4 regions of the Paraglaciecola sp. 25GB23A genome follow, and region 3 is predicted to be linked to each of the others. Evidence: predicted binding sites of a transcription regulator. Region 3 holds the regulator's gene; each other region holds the start of a gene.
The links. Region 3 encodes sigma-54, which starts transcription at its own class of promoters, with help from an activator protein. Its sites were predicted from a motif close to GTTGGCACGNNNNTNGNNT; they were not measured.
Positions count from the first base shown of each region.

Region 1: a site for sigma-54 is predicted at 3,957-3,975, ahead of ABKW31_RS11955 (FlgO family outer membrane protein). Genes of this name have one in related genera too.
Region 2: a site for sigma-54 is predicted at 2,483-2,501, ahead of ABKW31_RS06625 (nucleobase:cation symporter-2 family protein). Genes of this name have one in related genera too.
Region 4: a site for sigma-54 is predicted at 3,109-3,127, ahead of ABKW31_RS02750 (PEP-CTERM sorting domain-containing protein). Genes of this name have one in related genera too.

Region 1 is NZ_JBDYKM010000006.1:139,171-145,306, forward strand. Features, by position in the region: gene ABKW31_RS11935 (sialate O-acetylesterase) at 1-1,096, shown strand, start outside; tRNA gene ABKW31_RS11940 (tRNA-Leu) at 1,651-1,737, shown strand; gene rimO (30S ribosomal protein S12 methylthiotransferase RimO) at 1,946-3,376, shown strand; gene ABKW31_RS11950 (DUF2721 domain-containing protein) at 3,394-3,843, shown strand; gene ABKW31_RS11955 (FlgO family outer membrane protein) at 4,225-4,962, shown strand; gene ABKW31_RS11960 (FlgO family outer membrane protein) at 5,021-5,680, opposite strand; gene ABKW31_RS11965 (translocation/assembly module TamB domain-containing protein) at 5,744-6,136, opposite strand, start outside.
Region 2 is NZ_JBDYKM010000002.1:298,190-304,325, reverse strand. Features, by position in the region: gene ABKW31_RS06635 (alpha-amylase family glycosyl hydrolase) at 1-1,325, shown strand, start outside; gene ABKW31_RS06630 (sulfurtransferase) at 1,474-2,367, opposite strand; gene ABKW31_RS06625 (nucleobase:cation symporter-2 family protein) at 2,671-4,017, shown strand; gene ABKW31_RS06620 (8-oxoguanine deaminase) at 4,045-5,415, shown strand; gene ABKW31_RS06615 (TonB-dependent receptor) at 5,706-6,136, shown strand, end outside.
Region 3 is NZ_JBDYKM010000003.1:286,710-292,845, forward strand. Features, by position in the region: gene ABKW31_RS08525 (KpsF/GutQ family sugar-phosphate isomerase) at 1-523, shown strand, start outside; gene kdsC (3-deoxy-manno-octulosonate-8-phosphatase KdsC) at 523-1,077, shown strand; gene lptC (LPS export ABC transporter periplasmic protein LptC) at 1,074-1,640, shown strand; gene lptA (lipopolysaccharide transport periplasmic protein LptA) at 1,603-2,154, shown strand; gene lptB (LPS export ABC transporter ATP-binding protein) at 2,154-2,879, shown strand; gene ABKW31_RS08550 (RNA polymerase factor sigma-54) at 2,949-4,430, shown strand; gene hpf (ribosome hibernation promoting factor) at 4,456-4,743, shown strand; gene ptsN (PTS IIA-like nitrogen regulatory protein PtsN) at 4,759-5,202, shown strand; gene rapZ (RNase adapter RapZ) at 5,204-6,049, shown strand; gene ABKW31_RS08570 (HPr family phosphocarrier protein) at 6,082-6,136, shown strand, end outside.
Region 4 is NZ_JBDYKM010000001.1:628,710-634,845, reverse strand. Features, by position in the region: gene ABKW31_RS02755 (tetratricopeptide repeat protein) at 549-1,853, shown strand; gene ABKW31_RS02750 (PEP-CTERM sorting domain-containing protein) at 1,950-2,984, opposite strand; gene ABKW31_RS02745 (DUF445 domain-containing protein) at 3,783-4,487, shown strand; gene gloA (lactoylglutathione lyase) at 4,700-5,080, shown strand; gene glpQ (glycerophosphodiester phosphodiesterase) at 5,097-6,095, shown strand; gene ABKW31_RS02730 (OmpA family protein) at 6,127-6,136, opposite strand, start outside.

The DNA of each region.
Region 1 (6,136 bases), on a different contig from region 3:
CAACTTGCAAGCCCATGCACTAAGCGACATAGTTTGGGCAAGAAAGCACTTTCAAGTTAGTACCCTACCTCGCTCTGTGAGTCTAGATATGGGCGAGCTCAATCAAATTGCTCGGGTCTTTATCAATGGCCAACAAGTCTATACAAAGGGTTGGCAAGACACCACAGAACGTGTGCACATACCCTTAAATACACTGAAAATTGGCGATAACATCATTGTGGTGCGAGTAGCAAACAGCTGGGATAATACGGTATTAATCGGTAAAAAAGAGCGCTTTTATTTAGCCTTAGACTATCAAAATGTCGACCTGAGTGGCCCATGGCAAGTGTGTAATAAAATTGAACCTAAAATACCCGATGTTAAGTCTTACAAATGGAAGCCCGGCGTATTGTATAACGCCATGATCCACCCGCTGGTTAATTTTCCAATTAGCGGGGTGATCTGGTATCAAGGTGAAAATAACGTGGGCACACACGCGTTATATAGCGAGCTGTTCAAAACATTGATCACCGATTGGCGCAAACAATGGCATGAGCCTGAACTGCCTTTTTTGTTTGTACAAGTAGCTAGTTACCTCAAGCAAAAAGACCAAGCGACTGACAGCGATTGGGCGCTGCTGCGCGAAGCTCAATCCTGCGCTCTGACGTTGCCCAATACAGGCATGGCTGTCACCATCGATATTGGTGATGCCGATGATATTCACCCGCGCAACAAAACTGATGTAGGCGAGCGATTATGGCGGGTAGCGCAACATGTGGTGCTAAAAGAGCCTGTTTGCTACTCTGGTCCAAGCATCGCCAAGGCAGAGGCCAAACTTATTGCAGGTAAAAACGTATTAGTCGTGTCATACAATCATGTTGATGGTGGTTTAAAGGTTCAAGGCAAGGAGCTATTGGGTTTTGCGTTAGCTGGCGCGGATGGTAAGTTTGTTAATGCTCATGCACTAATTGACGGCGATAGTATCATCGTCAGTTCTCCCAAGGTAAAACAAGCCAAAATGCTACGTTATGCTTGGGCCGATAACAGCCCCGCGAATATCTATAATAGTGCAGGTTTACCCGCTGTGCCATTTCGCTACACATTGGCAGATTTATAGCTTCATTGCATGTTTAAAGACTGGGCCTGCATCATTTTGCGGCAGTTCATATGTGGCCAACAATAAGGGGCAGAGTTATGCCCCTTATGACGCTATTAGATTCAAATCGGTTTAAGTCGACAATGTTTATAAGACTTAGCCAAATTTTAGTATTTCAGCCTGAACAATTAGGTGAATAGCTCGCCCGTACCATTTGCACAGAGTGCTATGCGCCCAGTTCTAAATGACTCACAGGTTTTAGTCCAAGTCGCATAATAGTCAGTGCCTATGATACTGAAGCGTTTGAACAATTAATGGTGGTGGGTATCGGTCTTGGTCAACGAGATTTGGGATTAAGGACCCTGACGAGCCGCGAGCGTCTTACCTAGTTGCGACCTGATGAGATAAACGCACTATATCGCTAGTGACGCTCACCGAGTTTGACTACAACCTTGAGTTGACATGACAAATAAAGGTATAGACTTGGCATTAATAGTTAAATGCAAAAATAATGTAAAAACTCTTGATGCGAGACTACTTTAAAGGGACAAGCCAGTATAGAATCGCCAGCTATTGCAGATGTGGTGGAATTGGTAGACACGCTAGCTTCAGGTGCTAGTGGCTTAACGGTCGTGGGAGTTCGAGTCTCCCCATCTGCACCAAGTTAAATACACAACTCAAGCTAGAGCCTAAACTGATCATCATTCCTGCATACTTAGTCGTTACACCGTAACAAATTCTCCTGTATAATCGATGCAATTGAAGGCAGCTTTGAGTAAACACGTCTGTTTTACTCCAGCAAAAGTTAGCCAAACTTCCATTTATATTGCTTTTAACTTGGATATCACAAGTAAAGCAGCAAGGCCCTACATGACATTTGAAACCTATATCCCAAATAAAACCACTACCTTAGAAACGCCCGTTAAGGTGCTTGAATCTGGAGTCACACATAAACCATCAGAAGGCACGCGCATTGGTTTTATTAGCTTAGGTTGTCCAAAAAACTTAGTGGACTCAGAACGTATTCTGACTCAACTGCGCACCGAAGGTTATGATGTAGTGCCCACTTATAAAGATGCCGATTTAGTCATAGTCAATACCTGTGGTTTTATCGACTCCGCCGTGCAAGAGTCTCTCGATACCATCGGCGAAGCTTTGGCTGAAAATGGCAAGGTTATCGTTACTGGCTGTTTAGGCATCAAAGAAGATGACATTCGCGAAGTTCACCCGAATGTACTTGCCATTACAGGCCCCCACGCTTATGAAGAAGTGGTTAATCAAGTGCATACCCACTTGCCGCAGCCCGTACACAACCCTTATTTAAATTTAGTGCCTGATATCGGGGTTAAATTGACGCCGCGTCATTATGCCTATTTGAAAATATCGGAAGGGTGTAATCACCGTTGTACTTTTTGCATCATCCCGTCCATGCGTGGCGACTTAGTCAGTCGCCCTATTGGCGACATATTAGATGAAGCACAACGTTTGAAAAATGCCGGAGTTAAAGAGTTATTGGTGATTTCGCAAGATACCAGTGCTTATGGGGTTGATGTAAAAAATAAGACCGCATTTTGGAACGGTATGCCGGTAAAAACCGACATGAAAACCCTATGTGAAAAACTCGCTGATTTAGGCATTTGGGTGCGTTTACATTACGTTTATCCCTACCCTTCTGTGGATAAAATTATGCCTTTGATGGCTGAAGGGCGAATATTGCCCTACTTGGATATTCCCTTTCAACATGCCAGCCCGCGTATTCTTAAGTTAATGAAACGCCCAGCCGCTGCCGAACGCACCATGGAGCGCATCAGAGCGTGGCGTGAGATCTGCCCGAATTTAGTTATTCGTTCAACATTTATCGTTGGTTTTCCAGGTGAGACAGAAGAAGACTTTCAAATGTTGCTCGACTTTTTAGACGAAGCTCAGCTTGATCGAGTGGGCTGCTTTATGTATTCAGATGTGGATGGTGCCAAAGCCAACGACCTTCCCGACCCCGTTAGTGAAGAAGTGAAACAGCAACGTCATGAACGTTTTATGCATAAACAAGCTGCGATCAGTGCCGCTAAATTACAAGCGAAAATTGGTCTTGAATTCCAAGTATTAATTGATGAAGTAACCAGTGAAGGGGCAGTAGGCCGTTGTTATGCTGATGCACCTGAAATTGATGGTAACGTGCATTTAACCGACGAATTTGATGTTGAGCCCGGTGATATTATCTGGGCACAAATTATCCATGCCGACGACCATGACTTATGGGCCGTTAAAGTTGAAGATGAAGAACCAGCTCAAGACAGCCTTTAAACTAACGGGATATAAAGATGGATTCATCAACAACTGATTTAGCCCAAATCATTCAGATAGTGGTAGCCCCTGTGTTTATGTTAACGGGCATAGCCGGCTTTTTAAATGTGATGTCGGGGCGACTTGGACGTATTGTTGATAGAGCAAGGATCATAGAACGTAGGATCATGATGCTTAAAAATCCTGCCTACCTTGAAATGTCGCAAAAAGAACTTAAAAACCTGTGGCGGCGCGTAAACCTCATCAACCGAGCGATAGGTCTGTGCGTAGCCTCTGCACTATTTGTTTGTGGCGTGGTTGTGTGCCTCTTTGTGGGTGACTTGTGGCAGATAAATTTTCGTAACGCAGTTATTGCCTTATTTACTATATCCTTAATTTTATTGATTTTTGCCCTTTTAACTTTTTTAAAAGAAGTTCAACTCGCCACCCGTAATTTGCAAATCGGTAAAGAGTTTATTGAAGAATAACTTCGTGCTGAAAATAAGCAGTCAAGTATGAAGGTGGTAGTTGGATGATTTATTCATTTACGTTTATTTTTCATCTCACCTAAGCGCCTTTAACATCTTGTTTCTCTCCACTTATTGGCATCTTAATTGCTAAATTTAGTATGACGTGCTGCCGATAACGAGTGAGTTTACGCTGCTGAGTAAGTCACACTAATAACTAAGCAGCGGTAACATGCAATGAGCAGGCAATCTATTGCCTTTGGAACATCATTAGCGGTTAGCCTTTGCCGATGATGACACCTCCAGTTATGCGACATGCAGTCGATATTAAGTTGAATACCGAAACAACTAAACCTTGCTCAGCAAGGTATGCACATCGGTTTTATTTGTTAGGAGAGTTAAATGAAAATTCATAAGCTAAGTATACTGGTAGGTATGGCACTGAGCGGCTGTGTCGCAGGACCTAATGAAGGTTATTTAACTGCAGATTCAAACAACGATAGCGTATTATTTCAAGAAAGTGGCCAAGCCAGTATTACAGAGCAAAAACATGCTGACATGAGTCAGTTAGAAGCGAGCGCCAAGTTTCAGAACCAATTTAAACAGCAACTCAATGCGCAAAGTAGTGGTAACAATTACAGCAATATTAATAATGTTGATCCAAAAAATTATAATATAAATCACTATGTGCGTGGCATGATGCAAGACTTAGTCAGTAATCTGCAATATGTTAATGCCGAAACGCCAATGGCAGTGACCAGTTTCGTTTTTCTAGACAGTAATTTTGAACAAGCCGATATCTTGGGCAATCAAATTGCCGAGAGTTTTATTCATGAAATTCATCGCTTTGGTATTCCTGTTATTGACTTTAAGACCACTGATTATGTGCGAGTCACATCTAGCGGTGACTTTGTCTTAAGCCGTGATTTCTTAGAATTACCCAGCAAACTTCCCGTAGAATATGTGTTACTTGGTACAATGACTAAACATCAAGGTGGGGTATTGGTCAATGCTCGCATTGTCGGTATATCAAGTAAAGCGGTAGTGGGTTCTGCTCAGGGATTTTTACCAGCAAGCATCACTCAATCAATTAACAACAGTGGCCAAAAAGACGGCATTAAATTGGTCAGTAGCCAGTGAGCGTCTAGGGGTTTTATCACTTTAAACTCAGTAAAGGCGCTATAGTGAAGCGCCTTTTCTATTGAAACTCTCTTAACATGATATTAGGAATAAGTTTTGACGTTGCTGCAACCACAACATTACTGCTAAGCCCGACAATTCTTGCATTAATTAACATACCTTTGGCATTTTTTACCATCGTGCCACTTAATACATAGCCAATATTTTGCAGTGACTTTAACTGATTAGGATCGCGACTCATGGCGAAATCCCCGCTCGGGGTCACCAATATATTGCCAGTGATCTTGTAATCATTAACCAGCAAACCTACCTTTCTCAACTCCGTGATAAAGTTTTCTGCTAATTGATTACCCAAGCTGTCAGCGTTATTGAGTGAGGCGTCTAGTTGCACAAATGAGCTCACCGCAATGGGATAATCCAATTTGAGATTAACCAGTTCAAGGCTTAACTCAATAGCCATTTGTTCAACGTAGTCATTTAACATCTGAAAATGAATATTCGATGTGAAGGCTGTGGGTACACTATCTTCAGTACTAGCAGGTAAGCTGATGCGTTCGGCTATAAGCATCGCTTCAGTGCCATTAGCGTGATAATCAGAGTTGGCGTTTGCCTTTGCTATGTTGTGCTCAGCCGTTCCCAAACCAAACAACGAACAGCCGCTTAAAGTCAGACCAAGCGCGGCGACCACACTGTTTTTAATATGATGTTTTTGCGTCATGTTTATACTCAATTACCCTAATACTAAGCAATCTTCAGCAATATACAGGCCAAAAGAGTAAATTTACTGAGTATTGTCTTTATTTAGTATTTTTTTGTTCTGACTGCCCTCAATACTAAAACTATAATAAATAGCAAGAGCATTGCTCAAACCACTAACCGCTTCAATGTAAAGTTGTGGTAATAATTCGTAACGAATAGCGACTTCAGAGGCAGTGTTAAACACCCCTACCCCATAGCGAAGTTGCACGCCCGGCGCAACGTATCCAGAAACGGAGAGTTGCGTATTTTCACCTTGTCCACTGGTATCTAAATTGACATCTTTGAAACCTAGTTTTTGGCCAATATTAGTCACCATGTTTTCGCTTTGGCCTAAGCCAAAACCCAGCAACATATTGTATAATACGGTTTCTTGGCTATCACCACTCGATTGGCCTAAACCGCGTCCGGTTAACAC
Region 2 (6,136 bases), on a different contig from region 3:
ATCACTGCTCAGCGCGCAGTGCATGGTTTAATAACTTTATCAAAGGTGAAGGGCCTGGTAGTGACTTTTTCTTCACTGCTTCGCCCCTTGATGATTTATCCCAAGTAGTTCGGCCGCGCACTTCAGACTTATTGCGTTTAACCGAAACCGCTGAAGGTGAAAAGTACGTATGGTGCACCTTTAGTCATGATCAAGTGGATTTTGACTTTCGTAATCCTAAGGTCTTATTAGCATTTGTTTCGATAATGCGTCAATACCTTGATGCTGGGATTCGTATCTTCCGTTTAGATGCGGTGGCTTTTTTATGGAAAAAGCTAGGCTCGCCCAGCATCAATTTAGAAGAAACTCATGAGGTTGTTAGGTTACTCCGCACCCTGATTGAACACGCTGTCGCCGATGCCGTTATCATTACGGAAACAAACATACCCAATCGCCAAAATTTAACCTATTTTGGTAATGCCAATGAAGCCCATGGGATCTATAACTTTTCCCTTCCACCATTATTGGTTAATACTTTAGTCACCGGTAATTGCCGACATCTTAAAGCGTGGTTAGGTAGTATGCCTCCAGCGCAAAACGGCACCTTCTTTTTTAATTTTATCGCTTCGCATGACGGTATAGGACTGCGCCCTGCAGAAGGACTATTGAGTGACGATGAACTCAGTAGCCTAGTAACGACCATGCAGAATTTTGGTGGTCGAATTTCATGGCGTATGGCCGAAAATGGCGGCCAAAAAGCCTATGAAATTAATATTGCCTTATTTGATGCTTTGCAAGGTACCACTAAAGGGCAAGATAAGTGGGGCTTGGAACGTTTTATTTGTGCCCATAGCATTATGTTTGCATTGGAAGGTATTCCTGGTTTGTATATTCATAGTCTATTAGGCACTAACAATGACTATGACAAGCTCAAAAACACCAGTCAAAATCGCTCAATTAATCGACACAAATGGGATTATGATGCATTAAAAGAAGCCTTAGACAGCCCCTATAGCCAGCACAGTAAAGTGTTAAAACGCATGTCACACTTGATTAGTGTTCGTAAAAAACAAAGCGCTTTTCACCCCAATGCCGTGCAGTTCACCTTGCAACTAGGCGAACAAATATTCGGCTTTTGGCGACAAAGTATTGATCGTCGACAGAGTATTTTTTGTGTGTTTAATATTTCTGATCAAGAACAAACGGTGCGCCTGAGCGATATTAATCTTATCGGCACCGATAACTGGATTGATCTGCTCACTGACCAAGCAATTCGCCACGAAGATCTGGAAATTGTGTTAAGCCCCTATCGCAGCGTTTGGATAAGTAATCGTGCGGGCCAATAAGCGCAGGCGATTATTTGTCTTTTAATAAGGCTAGGGACAATTGCGTTCTAGCCTTATTAATCTAAAGAGGGCACCAGCATAATTAATCGATATAAAAGCGTTTTCAGCCTAAGCAATGGCTGCGTTTATGCAAACAACACATTGAGTGCTAGTCGACAGCAATAGGAAGTTTTGCATTGGCGCCCCACTCGCTCCATGAACCGTCATAAACCGACAATCTGTCATACCCCAATTCACTAGCTACTAAGGCAATAATACAAGCTGTCACGCCTGAACCACAGCTGCTGACGATATAGGCTCCCTCTTTGATGCCGCGCTCGTTAAATAGTTGTTTTAACTCAGCCTTAGATTTAAGGTGCCCCTGTTGGATACACAAGGTAAAGGGTAAATTTATCGACGAGGGAATGTGCCCAGAGCGCAAACCGGGCCTTGGCTCTGGAGATGTGCCCTTAAACCGACCTTCAGAACGCGCGTCAATCACTCTAATTTTCGACAAGTGCTTAACGATTGCCCCACTTGATACAAAACTACGCGGCTTAGCCAAAGCTTGAAAATTGCCGATGTCTTTGCCGATTAAAAAATGATTATCTACCGGATAACCTTTACTTAACCAGGCCGGCAAACCGCCATCCAATACTTGCACATTGTCATGTCCCATCGCTTTAAACATCCACCAAATACGCGGTGAACAATACACACCTTTGCTGTCATAAACGATAATATGACTATTAGCATTGATGCCTAATTTTCGCGCTTCACGCTGAAAGGTTTCTTCATCGGCCATAGTATGCGGGTAAGGTGATTGTTTATTACAAAAGACATTTTCAAAATCAAACCAAACTGAGCCGGGTATTAATCCCTTAGGAACGGGTTCAGCCTGACCGGTGGCAATATCAGCCATACTGGTATAAAGCACAATGATATTGCGTGCATCTAAATGTTCTTCAAGCCAATCAACTGAGACTAAATTCGATTCCAACTGCATCATAATAGTTAAATCCTGTTGTGTGCCGACTCGACCATAACACTTTAGCAGTGCCATAACGTGACAATTCTTCACGTAGTTTAGCAGTCAATTAGCCACTTAGCTCTTAAGCTAACTCAAGCGTCTTCAAGGTTTCATCTTGCTTATCAATGGCTCTGCACTAATTTAGCGCTTTGGCAAGAAATTCTAAATCTAAAATAAATTCAACTTAAATATATTTTCCATATTAATCAATAATTTAGTTATTATTTTTCTAACTTGACTAAGTGGTCAAATAATTGCTTTAGCTTAGCAATACGCCGCTGATTGGCCGCTTTTCTCAGTTAGCTAATCAGAGTTATCCATAAAAAGAAGCTTAACATGCCGCACAACAACGAAATATTGTATGGACTACACGATAAACCCAAGATATCACATTGTATAACCGCTGCTATTCAGCATGTTATGGCCTGTTTTATTGGAATTATTACCCCCACATTAATCATTGGCAATGCCCTAGATCTTCAAGCCGAGATCCCTTATTTAATTAGTATGGCATTAATGGTATCCGGGGTTTCGACCTTTATACAGGCCAAGACTTTTGGCCCTATAGGTTGCGGATTAATTGCAGTACAAGGCACCAGTTTTACCTTTATTGGTGCTCTCTTGGTTGCAGGGTTTATGGTCAAAGAGCGCGGCGGCTCTAACGACGATATCTTGGCCATCATGTTTGGAATTTCATTTTGGGGCGCGTTGGTAGAAATAGGCCTAAGTCGGTTTATCGACAAAGTAAAAAGTATTATTACTCCCCTTACGACTGGCATTGTGATCACTACCATCGGTATTACCTTAATAAAAGTTGGCATGACAGATTTAGCCGGTGGTTATGGTTATGCCGACTTTGGCTCACCTGAAAATTTGTTGTTGGGCACCACTGTGCTGTTTATTGTCATCGTCTTTAATGCGTCTAAGTTTCCTATGTTCAGACTTTCAGCTATTTTTATTGGAATGTTTAGTGGCAGCGTTATTGCCTGGTGGTTTGACTTACTCAACTATGACTCAATGGTGGAATTACCACTGGTCAGTGTGCCTATTCCGTTCAAATATGGATTCGATTTCCAGTGGGAAGTGTTTATTCCAATTGCCCTAGTTTATTTTTTAAGCGCCATAGAAACTGCCGGCGATTTAACTGCTAATAGTTTATTTTGCCGCCAACCTATTAGTGGTCCTTTGTATATCAAAAGAGTCAAAGGTGGCATCCTTGCTGATGGGATTAATTCGATGTTAGCAGCGGTATTTAATAATTTTCCTAATACGACCTTTGGCCAGAACAATGCTGTAATTCAAATGACCGGAGTGGCCAGTCGCCATGTCGCCTTTTATATTGCTGGATTTTTAGTGCTTTTAGGTTTATTTCCAGCGGTTGGTGCGGTGATCCAATTAATGCCAAAAGCTGTGTTAGGTGGGGCAACATTAGTGATGTTTGCTACCATTGCTGTAGCAGGAGTAAAAATATTAACCACTGAGCCGATTGACCGTCGCAGCAGTTTAATTATTGCTACCTCAATGGGTCTAGGTTTAGGGGTAATGATGGTGCCCGACGCCCTAGCGCAGTTGCCGCCATTAGCCAAAAACATACTATCTTCTTCTGTCACGGTTGCGGGCTTTTGTGCAATATTGATGAGCTTAGCCATACCTAAAACATCAAGCCAGCAACAAGACATTTAAGTTAAATATCATAAGGACAATACCACAATGCTTTCTTTTTCCACCGCCAACGTTTGGCTTAAATCACCGGCCGCCGTTTTCACCGCCAACAACGAGGATGCTAAAGGGGGCGTTGTCATTCGCGGTAATACTATTATTGAATTAGTGGCCAGTGGACAAACGCCCAAGACAAGTATTGACCATTATGTTGACTGCAGTAATCTGGTTATGACACCGGGTTTGATCAATACCCATCATCATTTTTACCAAACCTTAACCCGCTGTGTTCCGGGCGCCCTGAATAAACCTTTGTTTCCTTGGTTAACCTTTTTGTATCAGGTATGGAAAAACCTAGACCCTGAGATGCTGTATACGGCGACTCAGCTTGCTGGCTTAGAACTGATGTTATCAGGCACCACCACGGTGGCCGATCATCATTATGTATTTCCTAAGGGGCTTGAAAATGGTATCGATATTCAAGTCGAAGCGCTCAAGGTGTTGGGCTGTCGAGCTACATTAACTCGCGGCTCAATGAGTTTAGGCCAGAGTCAAGGTGGTCTTCCACCAGATTCAGTCATTCAAACAGAAGATTTGATCTTAGCAGATAGTCAACGCTTGATTGACACGTTTCACGACCGATCTGATGAGGCCATGATTCAAATAGCCTTAGCCCCTTGTTCACCGTTTTCTGTGTCCAAAACACTGATGCAAGATACCGCGCAATTAGCCGCAAAAAACGATGTCAGACTGCACACCCATTTAGCCGAAACAGAAAATGAAAATACGTTTTGCTTGAAAAAATACGGTATGCGCCCCTTAGACTATTTAGAATCTTGTGACTGGCTGCATGAGCGAACTTGGCTTGCCCATGGTATCCATTTTAATCCTGCAGAGATCAAGCGTCTCGGTGCAGCGAAAGTCGGCATTGCACATTGTCCCAGCTCAAACATGTTGCTGGCGTCAGGTATTTGCCCTACCGTAGCGCTAGAACAAGCAGGTTGTAACATTGGTCTTGCCGTAGATGGTTCAGCCTCCAATGATTGTTCAAATATGATCCAAGAAGTTCGCCAATCACTGCTGCAACAGCGATTGCGTTATGGTGCTGAAGTCATTACTGCCGAACGTGTATTAAGCTATGCAACTAAAGGATCCGCTGCGGTGTTGGGCAGACATACAATCGGACAAATAAAAGTGGGTTATCAAGCGGACTTCGCTTTTTTTAGCACCAATGAATTACGTTTTTCCGGCGTAGGTGATCCTATCGCTGCTTTAGTTACGTGCGGCGCACATCAGGTCAGTAAACTGATGGTAGGCGGTCAGTGGCTTATTGAAGATGACAAACACAATCAGATTTTACAGGATCAAATTCATCAGAAACATCAGCAACTCGCCAAAATATTACAGTCAAAAGTGCCCTAGACACCCACTCTCACTCGCTTCCATTTTGGTGCACCTTACAGCTCATTGAACAGCTATGGTGCACCAGCTCTAAAACTTCAAATTTAACACATATTTTTAGCTTGCATGAAACGGGTAAAAAAATTTATTTTATTTATAAATATCAATTAATTACCTAGCAAAATTTTTGTTGACCAGTTGGACAAGTAATTGGCATCCTTCGTGCAAAAACAGATTAGCAAAAAAATTGCATTCGTTAGAAATGTAAATAAAACACACTTTAGACTATGAGAGCACCAGGGGAACTAAAAATGACCGTTAATAAATTTATTTGTACACCACTAGCTAAGGCTGTTGCACTAAGCTTAGCAATGACAGTAACAGGTCATGCCTTTGCTCAGGAGCCTGATGCAGCAGATAGAAAAGACAAAGATATTGAGAAGATTGAAGTAACCGGATCACTCGGTAGCTTACCTGGTCAAGATGTAGAAGCCGTATTTGGTTTTGGTAAATCGATACTAGAAACACCGCGCTCAGCTTCAACTATTAGCCAAGAACAAATGGAACGTTTCTCTATTGGCGATATTGATGAACTTGTAGCCTTTGCTCCCGGTACATATACTCAATCATTTTTCGGTGTTGCAGGCTCATTAGACGTCAGGGGAACGCCGGGCGAAGCCTACTTCCGTGGTATGAAACGCTTAGATAACCCAGGTAACTATCCAACTCCGATTGGAGCGTC
Region 3 (6,136 bases):
GGGTTTAGCACCGACTTCTAGTACCACAGCCACCTTAGTGATGGGCGATGCCTTGGCGGTTGCGCTATTAAATGCAAGAGGTTTCACTAGTGATGATTTTGCCCTATCTCATCCTGGTGGCTCTTTGGGTCGTAAATTATTGTTAACTCTCAATGAAATAATGCTCACTGACGAACGATTACCTTTGGTCACTCCCAATCAGTCCTTAAGCCAAGTTTTGCTAGAAATATCTCGCAAGGGCCTTGGTATGGCAGGTATTATTAACGACGAGGGTGAATTGATCGGTATTTTTACTGACGGTGATTTACGTCGAGTATTAGACGCCAGAATTGACGTACATAACGTTGCCATAAAAGACGTGATGACCATAAATAGTGTGACGGCTCCGGCTAGTATGTTGGCAGCAGAAGTGTTAAAAATCATGGAGAAAAGGAAAATTAATTCCTTATTTGTGGTAGATATTGCCGGACATCCCATCGGCGCAATTAATATGCAAATTTTATTACAGGCTGGAATTATTTAATGGCATCAATAGATACCTTGTATGGGCCACTATCACAGAATACCTTGAAATTATTTTCCCGCGTGAAGCTACTAGCTTGTGATGTCGACGGTATATTCTCAGACGGCCGTATTTACCTTGGACAACAGGGCGAAGAACTCAAAGCCTTTCACACGCGAGACGGATACGGTGTAAAGGCCTTGCAAAGTATTGGTGTGCAGGTAGCAGTTATTACCGGACGACGTTCCAATATCGTTGAACAGCGCATGACTGCGCTTGGCGTGAAACATATTATTCAAGGTTGTGAAGACAAACATTCAGCTTTGGCTGAATTGCAGAAAGAACTCAATATTTCAGCTAAATATACTGCCAGCATGGGCGATGATATTCCTGATTTAGGCATGTTTGAATTAAGCGACTTATGTTTTAGCGTGACCGATGGCCATCCCAGCGTTAAACAACAAGCCACTTATGTCACCCAACATAGTGGTGGGTTTGGGGCTGTGCGTGAAATTTGCGATTTAATTTTACTGGCAAAAGGTAAACTGAATGCCAACTATGGTGCTAGCATATGAATAGAGTAACACTTTGCATCAGCTTATTATTTCTATTAGCGCTCGGCTTAAGTGTTCCCAATTGGTTGAATGAAGAAGAAATAAAGCCTAAAGCTCAAACTGAAGAAGCATGGGTGCCTAATTATCAAGCACTGACTATGCGAAGTACCTTGTATGATAAAGAAGGAAAAATGAGTCAGCAGGTCTCCGCTGAGAAAATGGAGCACTTTGATTTACTGGGCTTTACTTTGTTTAAACGCCCTGAATATAAGCTGTTTTCTGAGACGGGGCTACCTTGGAACATCACCGCAAATGAAGGTACTTTGTACGACGATCAACGTTTGCAATTTGAGACAGACGTCGAAATATCAGGTGTTGACGACGATAATCTGGCTCAGAAGGTTAATACTCAGTTTGTAGAAATAAATTTAAGTGACAAAACCATGAGCTCAGACCAATATGTCAATATCACTGGGCCCAATTATGTCATTAACAGCAATGGTTTTAAGGCCAACCTTGAGACCCAACAATATGAGTTATTTGATCATGTTAAAACCGTTTTCCAACCTACTACTAGGCATTAGTATCAGCCTTGCGGTTGGTTATTCAACCATAAGTTATGCTGGTAAAGATGATTTTTCTAAAACCATCGAAATCGCGTCTGAGCAATCGTTCTTGGATCGAATTGCCAAAAAGTCAATTTACAAAGGCAGTGTCCTTATCACTCAAGGTTCATTGGTGCTGCAAGCTGATGAAATGGAGATTGATGCCAGCAAAGGTCAAGATAAAGAAGTGTTTGTGGCGATGGGCTCACCCGCTAAATATTCCCAACGTCAGGAAAATGGCAAAATGGTGCATGCCACAGCCAATAAAATTGAATATCACCGCCAAACACGGACCTTGTCTCTAGAGGGGAATGCTGAAGTAGAACAAAATAGTAGTAGTGTCAAAGGCAACTCGATTATTTTTAACATGGAACTTGAGCAAATCATGGCACAAGGTCAAGACCAAGGTAGTGGCCGAGTTATAACGATTTTACAGCCCGAAGCTAAAGACAGCAAAACCCAAACCATTCCTGAACAGGATCCACAACCATAATGGCCATTCTAAAAGCGACCCATTTGGCAAAATCCTACAAATCACGTCAAGTAGTGCGGGATGTCAGTATAGAAGTATCGTCTGGGCAAATTGTTGGTTTACTCGGCCCTAATGGGGCGGGCAAGACAACCACGTTTTACATGATTGTAGGCTTGGTCCCCTTAGATAAGGGCGAAATATTTATCGACCAACAGGAACTCACACTGCAACCAATGCATGTGCGCGCTAGGCAAGGTATTGGTTATTTACCGCAAGAAGCTTCAATTTTTCGCAAATTAACGGTATATCAAAATTTAATGGCCATACTACAGACGCGCAAAGAGCTCTCAACTGAACAAAGAGAAATGCAGGCTGATGCACTATTAGATGAATTTAATATTAATCATATTCGCAACAGCTTAGGCATGAGTTTGTCAGGCGGCGAACGACGTCGGGTTGAAATAGCAAGGGCCTTATCGGCTGAGCCAAAATTTATTTTATTGGATGAACCTTTTGCTGGAGTGGATCCCATATCGGTTAATGATATCAAAAAGATTATCCAACATTTGCGCGATAGAGGTATAGGCGTGCTGATCACTGACCACAATGTGCGAGAAACCCTCGATGTATGCGAAAAAGCGTATATCGTCAGCCATGGTGAACTCATTGCTGCCGGAACCTCACAAGAAGTATTAAGTGATCAACGTGTAAGAGATGTATACCTTGGTGAGCAATTCAGGCTATAGTAAAGCTATGGCATGGCATGATATTTCGCACGGTTAAATTAACCCCAACGGACTAAGCATAAGAAGTAAATGAAACCCTCTTTACAGTTAAAATTTAGCCAACAACTCACGATGACGCCTCAATTGCAGCAAGCGATTAGGCTATTGCAACTTTCTACCTTGGATTTACAACAAGAAATTCAAGAGGCTTTAGATTCTAACCCATTATTAGAAGTAACTGACCCCTTCGAAAATCCCACCGGTGATAGTGCTTTAGAAACTAATTTTGGTTCTGATGGCTCAAACGACCGGGTCGAAGTGGATGCTGCAACTATTGAGACTGGGGATGCATTACAAAACAATGATATTCCTCAAGATTTGCCCTTAGATAGCACCTGGGACGAATACATTAGCGCGTCATCAGCTCCCTCTATGTCCTCAAGCAGCTTTAGTGTTGATGACGACCAAGTTTTTCAGGGAGAAACCACCGACAATATTCAAGAACACTTGTTATGGCAAATGCGCCTCACGCATTTTAGTGATACAGATATTTCTATCGCCATGGCCATTATTGATTCTATTGATGAGTCAGGTTACCTGACTATTAGTGCGGACGAAGTCCTCGCTAGTTTGTACGATGAAGAAATTGAACTAGATGAAGTGGAGTGTGTACTTAAACGCATTCAAATGTTTGACCCTATCGGTTCTGGTTCACGCAGTCCGCAAGAATGTTTATTGATCCAATTAAATCAGTTTGCTATCGAAACACCTTGGTTAGCTGAAGCCAAGATGCTTATTACCGATTATTGTGACTTAATTGGTAGCAAAGATTACCGTACCTTAATGCGTAAGACTCGTCTAAAAGAAGATGAGTTGCGTGAAGCAATGCGACTTCTGCAAACTCTGAATCCAAGGCCGGGTAGCGCGCTTATTGTCGGCGAACCCGAGTATGTAATCCCTGACGTTTCCGTGACTAAAAAAAATGGCCGTTGGATGGTTGAACTCAACCCTGACAGTTTGCCCAAGCTCAATGTCAATCAGCAATATGCGGCCATGAGCAAGAGCACAAAAAATAGTACTGATAGTCAATTTATCCGTTCGCATTTACAAGAAGCCAAATGGTTTATTAAAAGCGTTGAAAGTCGCAATGAGACCTTACTCAAAGTATCCAATTGCATTGTACAGCAGCAAATTGGTTTTTTTGAACATGGTCCAGAAATGATGAAACCAATGGTGTTAAATGATGTCGCAGAAATGGTGGATATGCATGAATCAACTATTTCACGTGTGACAACCCAAAAATATATGCATACCCCCAGAGGTATATTTGAGCTCAAGTACTTCTTTTCTAGTCATGTTGCCACAGATGTGGGAGGAGAATGCTCCTCAACAGCAATTAGGGCATTGATTAAAAAATTAGTCGCAGCCGAAAAACCCAGTAAACCTCTGAGTGATAGTAAGATTGCTCAACTGTTGGCTGACCAAGGCATAGTCGTGGCTCGGCGAACAATAGCAAAATATAGGGAGTCTTTATTGATCCCTCCGTCTAACCAACGTAAGAGTCTTTTATAGGCAAATTAAAAAAGGAAGAGGCGATATGCAAATAAACCTAACTGGTCATCATTTAGAAATTACCGATTCACTACGCGATTATGTCGATTCAAAATTTACTAAACTTGAACGACACTATGATCATATTAATAATGTACATGTCATCTTAAATGTTGAAAAGCTGAATCAGAAGGCTGAAGCAACCCTTCACCTTAGTGGCGCAGAAGTTTTCGCCAATGCTGAACATTTAGACATGTATGCCGCCATTGATGCTTTAATCGATAAGCTTGATAGACAAGTGATTAAGCACAAGGAAAAAGCTAAACGCCATTAAGTGACTCAGTAAATAATGGAAATTAAAGACGTTCTTCACCCTGACTGCACTTTATGTGCAGTGCAGGGTACCAGTAAAAAACGGATCCTCGAACTTATCAGCAATATCGCGAGTAAGCATATTGTCGATATTGATCAGGCCACGATACTCGCCAGTTTAATGAACCGAGAAAAAATGGGCAGTACCGGTATCGGTAATGGAATTGCATTGCCACATGGCCGTTTAAAAGATCTCAAAAAAGTGGTTGCTGTGGTTATGACCAATGATACGCCCATCGAATTCGATGCAATCGATAAACAACCCGTTGATATCTTTTTCGCAATATTGGTTCCAGAAGAACAGGCGAATGAACATCTTGGAACCTTGTCAGTTATTGCAGCAAAACTCACTGATAAAGACACCTTAAATCGAATGCGTGCAGCTCAAAGCGATGAAGAATTATTTAAGGTGATGAACTGATATGAAACTGATTATTATTAGTGGCCGTTCTGGTTCTGGCAAATCTGTTGTCTTAAGAGCATTGGAAGATCTCGGTTATTATTGTGTCGATAATATTCCCGTCAATCTATTGCCCACTCTGACTCACACTGTGGTTGACGAGTATGATCAAGTGGCTGTCAGTATCGATGTACGCAACTTACCCAAAGACCCGAATGATTTGGTGGAGATACTCGATTATCTGCCATCCACTTGGCATATGACAATTCTTTATCTCGATGCGAGTGATGACATATTAGTCAAACGGTTCAGTGAAACCCGTCGTCTGCACCCTCTTTCGAAACAAAATAAATCACTAGCCGAAGCTATTCAAGCAGAATCAATACTACTTGCACCTATTGCTGAGCGCGCCGATCTTTATCTCGATACCGACCAATTATCGGTTCATCAACTCGCTGAATTGGTGCGTGAAAGAATTTTGGGTAAAAAAAGCTCTAGACTTGTCTTGGTGTTTGAATCCTTTGGCTTCAAGTACGGCATTCCTAAGGATGCCGATTATGTATTTGATGCTCGATTTCTGCCAAATCCACACTGGGAACCCGACCTTAAACATTTGACTGGCTTAGATAGTCCGGTACAAATATTTTTAGGTTCTCAACCCTTAGTGACTAAATTTATATGGCAAATACAAAATTTAATAGCGACTTGGTTACCCCATTTGGAGCGTAACAATCGCAGTTATGTAACCATAGCCATTGGGTGTACCGGTGGACAACATCGCTCGGTGTATGTGGCTGAAGCCTTAGCTAAGACCTTTAGTGATTCTCACCCTGATGTACAAATTAGGCACCGGACCTTAAATCAATAAGCACTTCACCTTGAAGATATGACAGACTAATTATGCCTATACTTGAAAAAAAAATAGTCATCGTAAACAAGCTTGGTTTACATGCCC
Region 4 (6,136 bases), on a different contig from region 3:
GAAATATTATATTTATCGAGCCCCAAAAGGCAGAGTCCGTCATTCAAAAGTGCCCTACTCGCGAATATTAATTGCGTAGCGGATTGAACGAACCTCACCCGTTAATTGTACTAGGCACTCTTTGCTGACTAAATAAACTTATTTGGATTTAAATTTTAAGCCGTCCGGTTGTTGTTTAGACATGTAATCAACGTGACAAACAGCATTTTGAAATTTTTACCCTTTGATATTTATACAAACAGTCAAAAAACGATTGAGTATATTTACTAGCGCACATCATTGAGCTTTTTTAGCAAAAATCATTAACTAAAATTTCAGTTTATCCTTGTTATAAATGATATCAATGAGGTGCAAATAGTAAAAATATGAGGCAACATATTTGCTGGTTACGAAAAATGGTCTGTTTTAGCTAACACGCGGTCTAATCAACACCTAAGAGTTAATATCTAACATATGCTAAATTCGACTAGGTGGTTTTAGCCAAGAGATTATTTTTATAAACTATCAATATAAGAATGTTCTTTTTTTAACGCTATGAGGGTGTCAATATGTTTAGGCTGTCGCGTACCATACTTTTATTTATTGCATTCTCTAGCGCGATTTTATTTTTTGTACCAACAGCGCAAGCGATACTTATTCTGCGTGATAATCCCCCTGCCAAGTCTATTGTTTCAGGCCCTCTAGCGGATAGCCTAACATTGGCATACAAGGCTTTAAGTGAAGGTGCTCTGGATTTAGCAGAGAGAACATTTGATGAAGCGGGTAACATTGATCCGAAATCAGCTGAACCCTATATAGGTTTAGCCGAAGTAGCGATGCATCGACAAGAGTGGCCGCTGGTCGAGCCCTTGCTCGAAAAAGCAATAGCAATAGAACCTGAAAATGAGATCGCATTTCGCGCCATGGGTCGTTACTTGTTCCTTCAAGGTAATTTTGCAGAGGCTGAAGTTAGCTTTAAACAAGCCCTGAAAATCACTCCTAAAGAACCACGTTTACATATAGATTTAGGCGACACTTACCTAAAAGGTTTAAATGACCCCAAGAAGGCTGAGAGTGCCTATCGTCGAGCCATTAGTCTGCAGAAAGATCACGTACTTGCTCACTTAGGTTTGGCGGCCTCACTGGCGGTACAAGGTGATATTCAATCTGCAATAGATCAATATAATTTGGCCGCCCAAAACGCAAAAGGAAACCCTTTACCTTTGCACCTTCTAGGGCGCTTGTATGCATCCCAACGCAGGTTTGACGAATCGCTTATCGCTCTCAATAGAGCGCTTAAGGTCAGTAAAAATTATGTGCCTGCAATGCTAGAGCGAGGTGACGTGCATGTAGCAAAAGGTGAATTGTCGTTGGCACTTGTCGATTATCAAACCGTCGCAAAGCTTGAACCGACCAATGCGATGACACAATTCAATATGGGGACCGTTTATTACACACAGAAAAAATGGGCACTAGCCGAAGACTCATATGAAAAAGCTGTCGACTTAGATCCAAATTTTTATAACGCTTACAACAATCTCGCATGGATGGCCGTTGAGCGCCATGAACAGCTAGATAATGGACTTCGATGGATTAAAAGAGCCATTGAAATTTCGCCAGATTCAGCGAATCTGTATGACACACTCGGTTCGGTTTACATTGCGCGCGGAGAAAATCAACTTGCCGTACAGGCCTTGCAGAAGGCTACAACAAGAGGAACGCCCCGTCCGAGTACTTTGTATCGACTCGGTTTTGCCTATGCCAAAATCGGAAACAACGTTGAAGCGACAGCAGCCTTGCAACAAGCACTTGCTATCAGTGAAGTATTTCCAGAAGTTGATGCGGCGAAGAAACTTTTAACAGAGCTAGAGTAGTACGACTAGTATTAATGTGAATCAACGCTGAGTCATGAAAAAATAAACAGCGCCACGAAGTGACGCTGTTTACACAACTGTGTATTGACAAGAATGTTAGATTTTTTTGTTACGACGGGTCAGGTTCATCAGTCCAAGACCTGCCGCCATCAGCAATAACGTACCGGGTGCTGGTACAGGATTTCCTGGAGGTGGCGGATTATTTATCCCGCTTATTTCACCATTAAGATAGAGACTGGCGAAGAAAATATTGTCATCATTAGTAGGATTACTGGTGAAAAGCGAGAAGCTCGTGTCGCCAGTATTAAGAAACGACGACAGGTCGTAAAGCTCCCCATCATTTGCGTAGCTCTGAAGGTTAGAAGCTGTATCACCTAAACCACCAACAGTGATAAGACTCCCGTCAGTTTGATCCAAGCCATCATCAAAATTGCCAGCATTACTAGACAATAAATTTCCGTTAATGCTGACATTAGACGCCTGACCGCAGCAGCTGAATGAAATTCCTAAACCTAATTCCGCCGCGAAAGTAGGTGAACTAGTATCAAGGGGGGAACCGAAGAACACATTTGTCGTTTCACCACTCGTGTTTTGTCCACCGTCTAATAATGCTACGCTGCCAACAGCTAAACTAGCATCACTGTACACAATAGCCAGTATCTCACCGTCTAGTCGATTTGTTATTGAGCCCTCACCCACGGCCCAAGAATAATCAGGTCCGCCGCCGAGTAAAGATTGAACAAGAGTAGTAACGTCAGCGCGAGCAGTGAACCATTGACCAATATCGGCTCGGGTACTGGTAGCGCCCACCAAAGTATCAAAATTGTTTACCGCTTGGCCCGCGAGGGTAATACCTGCATTATTATAGTCAGCCAGCGTTTGGGGGCTATTGGGGTAAAAAGGGTACGGCGTACCAGCACTGTAAAGATAAGCTTGCAATACTGTGGCAGTGACAGGGATACTTGCCTGAACATTACCAATTGTACCTGTGCCGTTACCACCAATTCCATCGACACTCAAGCCGACAGTTCCATTCCATATGCCTGCAGGGACCAAGTCGGCCAGTGCGGGAGGACTCAGAGTGCAGACAGTAACCAACGCTGCAAGTGAGCCAATAAATTTTGTTTTCATGCCAAAATCCTTATAGTGTCACAGCCCCAATTTAATGTGCGGCCATCGCAGAGCAAACGTGTCGCCTAGAGGCGGATGGAGACAGATTACTTACACAAGCAGCGATATTTGCTTCGGCAGAACCTATCAAGATAAGTGCCATTTTTTTGACAGTATTTATAAAGAATTGAAAATGATTGATATTTAACCGAGGTACGACCAGTGGTTAATCGTCAACCTCGCAGAAAGTGTAAAATATCCTGACACATTCTTGCGGAGTTTTTAGCACTTTTATACACAAATGCTCACCGAAATTTACAAAATAGATTCAAAAAACATGCGGTTTTTTTGCAGTCAGAGACGACCGAATTACAAAAAGATATTTAAGTTATACGACAGCACTGTCGTATGGGCATTTGTTCTGCAGATAGTTTGTTTTTACTGGAGATCTGGCTAGGGGTATCATCAAACTTGCCTTGGCGCCTGTTGAGACTGCCGTGGTCGACTGAATTCAGTCGCCCCGAGTGAGCCTGTACTAATTTTGCTAACAAAGATTGCACCTGACATCTGTCGTGACTTAATCTATTTATGCTTCCAACATTCAAGTCTAAGATCTGAATCGATGCCATAATTACCCCCAGTTAGCTAACTAACAGCCTTAATCAACAAATAAGTTTTAGTTAGTGCTTGAATTTTTTACTACAAATAATATGTTGAGTTGACTGCTATTTGTTGACGAATTGCGCTAGCATTCGCGGCTAAAATTTGTCCTTGTAATTGAATTAATATCTGTTTGAAAAAATGGATACGGAGAAGAGAGTGAATAAAAGTATTATCACCAACGGATTAGCCTTGTTTTTAACCTTGTTGGGCTTTGGGCTAAATAATGACATGGTAAAAACTGTGGGCTTGTTTGCCCTGTCGGGTGCCATCACCAATTGGTTAGCCGTGCATATGTTGTTTGAAAAAGTGCCTGGTTTGTATGGCTCTGGGGTTATTCCGCAGCACTTTGAAGATTTTAAAAACGGCATCCGTAATCTCATCATGGAGCAGTTTTTTACCAGCGAAAATATTCAGCGTTTTATGGCTGATAGCGGCCAGTCTAAGAGTTTTAATTTAAAACCTATTTTAGAGAAAGTTGATTTAGCCCCCACATTTGATTCATTGGTGGCAGTGATCCAAGCCTCGTCATTTGGTCAAATGCTCGGCATGTTTGGTGGCGTACAAGCCCTTGAACCTCTCAAACAACCCTTTATGGATAAGATGCTGGTGTCTTTACAAGAGATTGCCGACGATCCGGCCTTTATGGCTTTAATTACTGATGAACTTAAACAAGCCGACGTCCAAGATGAAATGCAAGTTAAAATTAGCAATATTGTTGAGCAACGCCTAAACGAACTGACACCACAAATGGTTAAAGAAATCGTGCAAAAAATGATTCAACAGCACCTAGGTTGGTTAGTGGTATGGGGCGGCGTGTTTGGCGGTTTAATTGGTTTAGTGGCAGCGGTATTATCATTTTAATCAGTGTTTCTGGGCTATATTTGACGCAGAGCATGGTTACTCTCTGCGTCTTCTGAATATTTATATAAACGTTGATTAACGCTGACCTTAGATTGTCACAAACCTAATGTAAAAATACCAAGAGTATGAGTCGATTCATGCGTCTTAGGTCGCAAAAATATATTAAAAATGCGATGCTAAGCGATTATTAAATTAACACCAAAGGACACATTATGCGTTTACTTCACACTATGTTGCGCGTGGGCAACCTTGAGCGCTCAATCAATTTTTACACTGAAATGTTGGGTATGCAGTTACTTCGCCAAAGTGAAAATGCCGAATATAAATACACGCTAGCCTTTATAGGTTACGGAGAGGAAAGTTGCACTACCGTGTTAGAGCTTACCTATAACTGGGGTACAGAATCCTACGATATGGGCAAGGCCTATGGGCATATTGCTATTGGTGTTGATGATATTTATGGTTTGTGCGCCAAACTTGAAAAGTTAGGTGCGGATGTTTACCGCAAACCAGGACCCGTATTGGGTGGTAACACGGTTATCGCTTTTGTGCGTGACCCAGATGGTTACGCCATTGAATTAATTGCAGACTAAAATTAAGGTTTAAATAATGAAGTTACGCCTATTAAGTTTATTGTTAGCCAGCAGTTTTATGGCGACATGTTTAGCTCAGCCACTTGTTATTGCCCACCGTGGTGCCTCGGGTTATTTACCTGAGCATACTTTAGAAGCGGCGACCCTGGCATTTGCGCAAGGCGCCGATTTTATTGAACAAGATTTAGTCCTAAGTAAAGATTTAGTCCCAGTGGTACTGCATGATATTCATTTAGATACCGTGACAGATGTGGCGAGCAAATATCCTCAGCGCCATCGCGAAGACGGTCGTTTTTACGCCTTAGATTTTACGCTTGCTGAACTTAAAACATTAGATGTGCATGAAAGACGAGAGCTAGACGGCACGCAAGTTTTTGCTAATCGCTACCAAGGCAAGGCAAGCTTTAAAATAGCGACCTTTGCAGAAGAACTCGAACTGATTGCTCAGCTTAATCGGCAATTCGAGCGTCAAGTAGGTTATTACTCAGAGATTAAGTCGCCAGCGTGGCATCAACAACAAGGCGTCGATATAAGTCTTATTGTGCTGAAAATGTTGCGAGAGTATGGACTAGACGATGCCAACCAAGCTATTTACGTGCAATGTTTTGATTTTGCTGAAATAAAACGTTTACGCAGCGAGTTAGGCGCTAAGGTCAAACTTATTCAGTTAATTGGCGATAATAGTTGGGGCGAAGCAGATACAGATTACACTGCCCTGCAAACACCAGCGATGTTGGCTGAGGTGGCTAAATATGCGCAAGGCATAGGCCCATGGTTGCCTCAAGTATTTGATCTAAAGGCGGGTCAAGCCACTTCTTTGGTGAGTGACGCCCATCAAGCGGGTTTACAAGTACATCCTTATACCTTTAGACAAGATGCCCTTCCGCCGGGTGTAACGTCACAGCAGATACTCTCTGTGCTGTTTAATCAAGTTAAAGTAGATGGCTTGTTCAGTGATTTTACTGATACGGTCGTTACCTTTTTAGATGAGCAAAAAGCAAAAAATCCCAACTAAGGGATTTTTTACACCATAAACTACGATTGATTTAGGGTTTT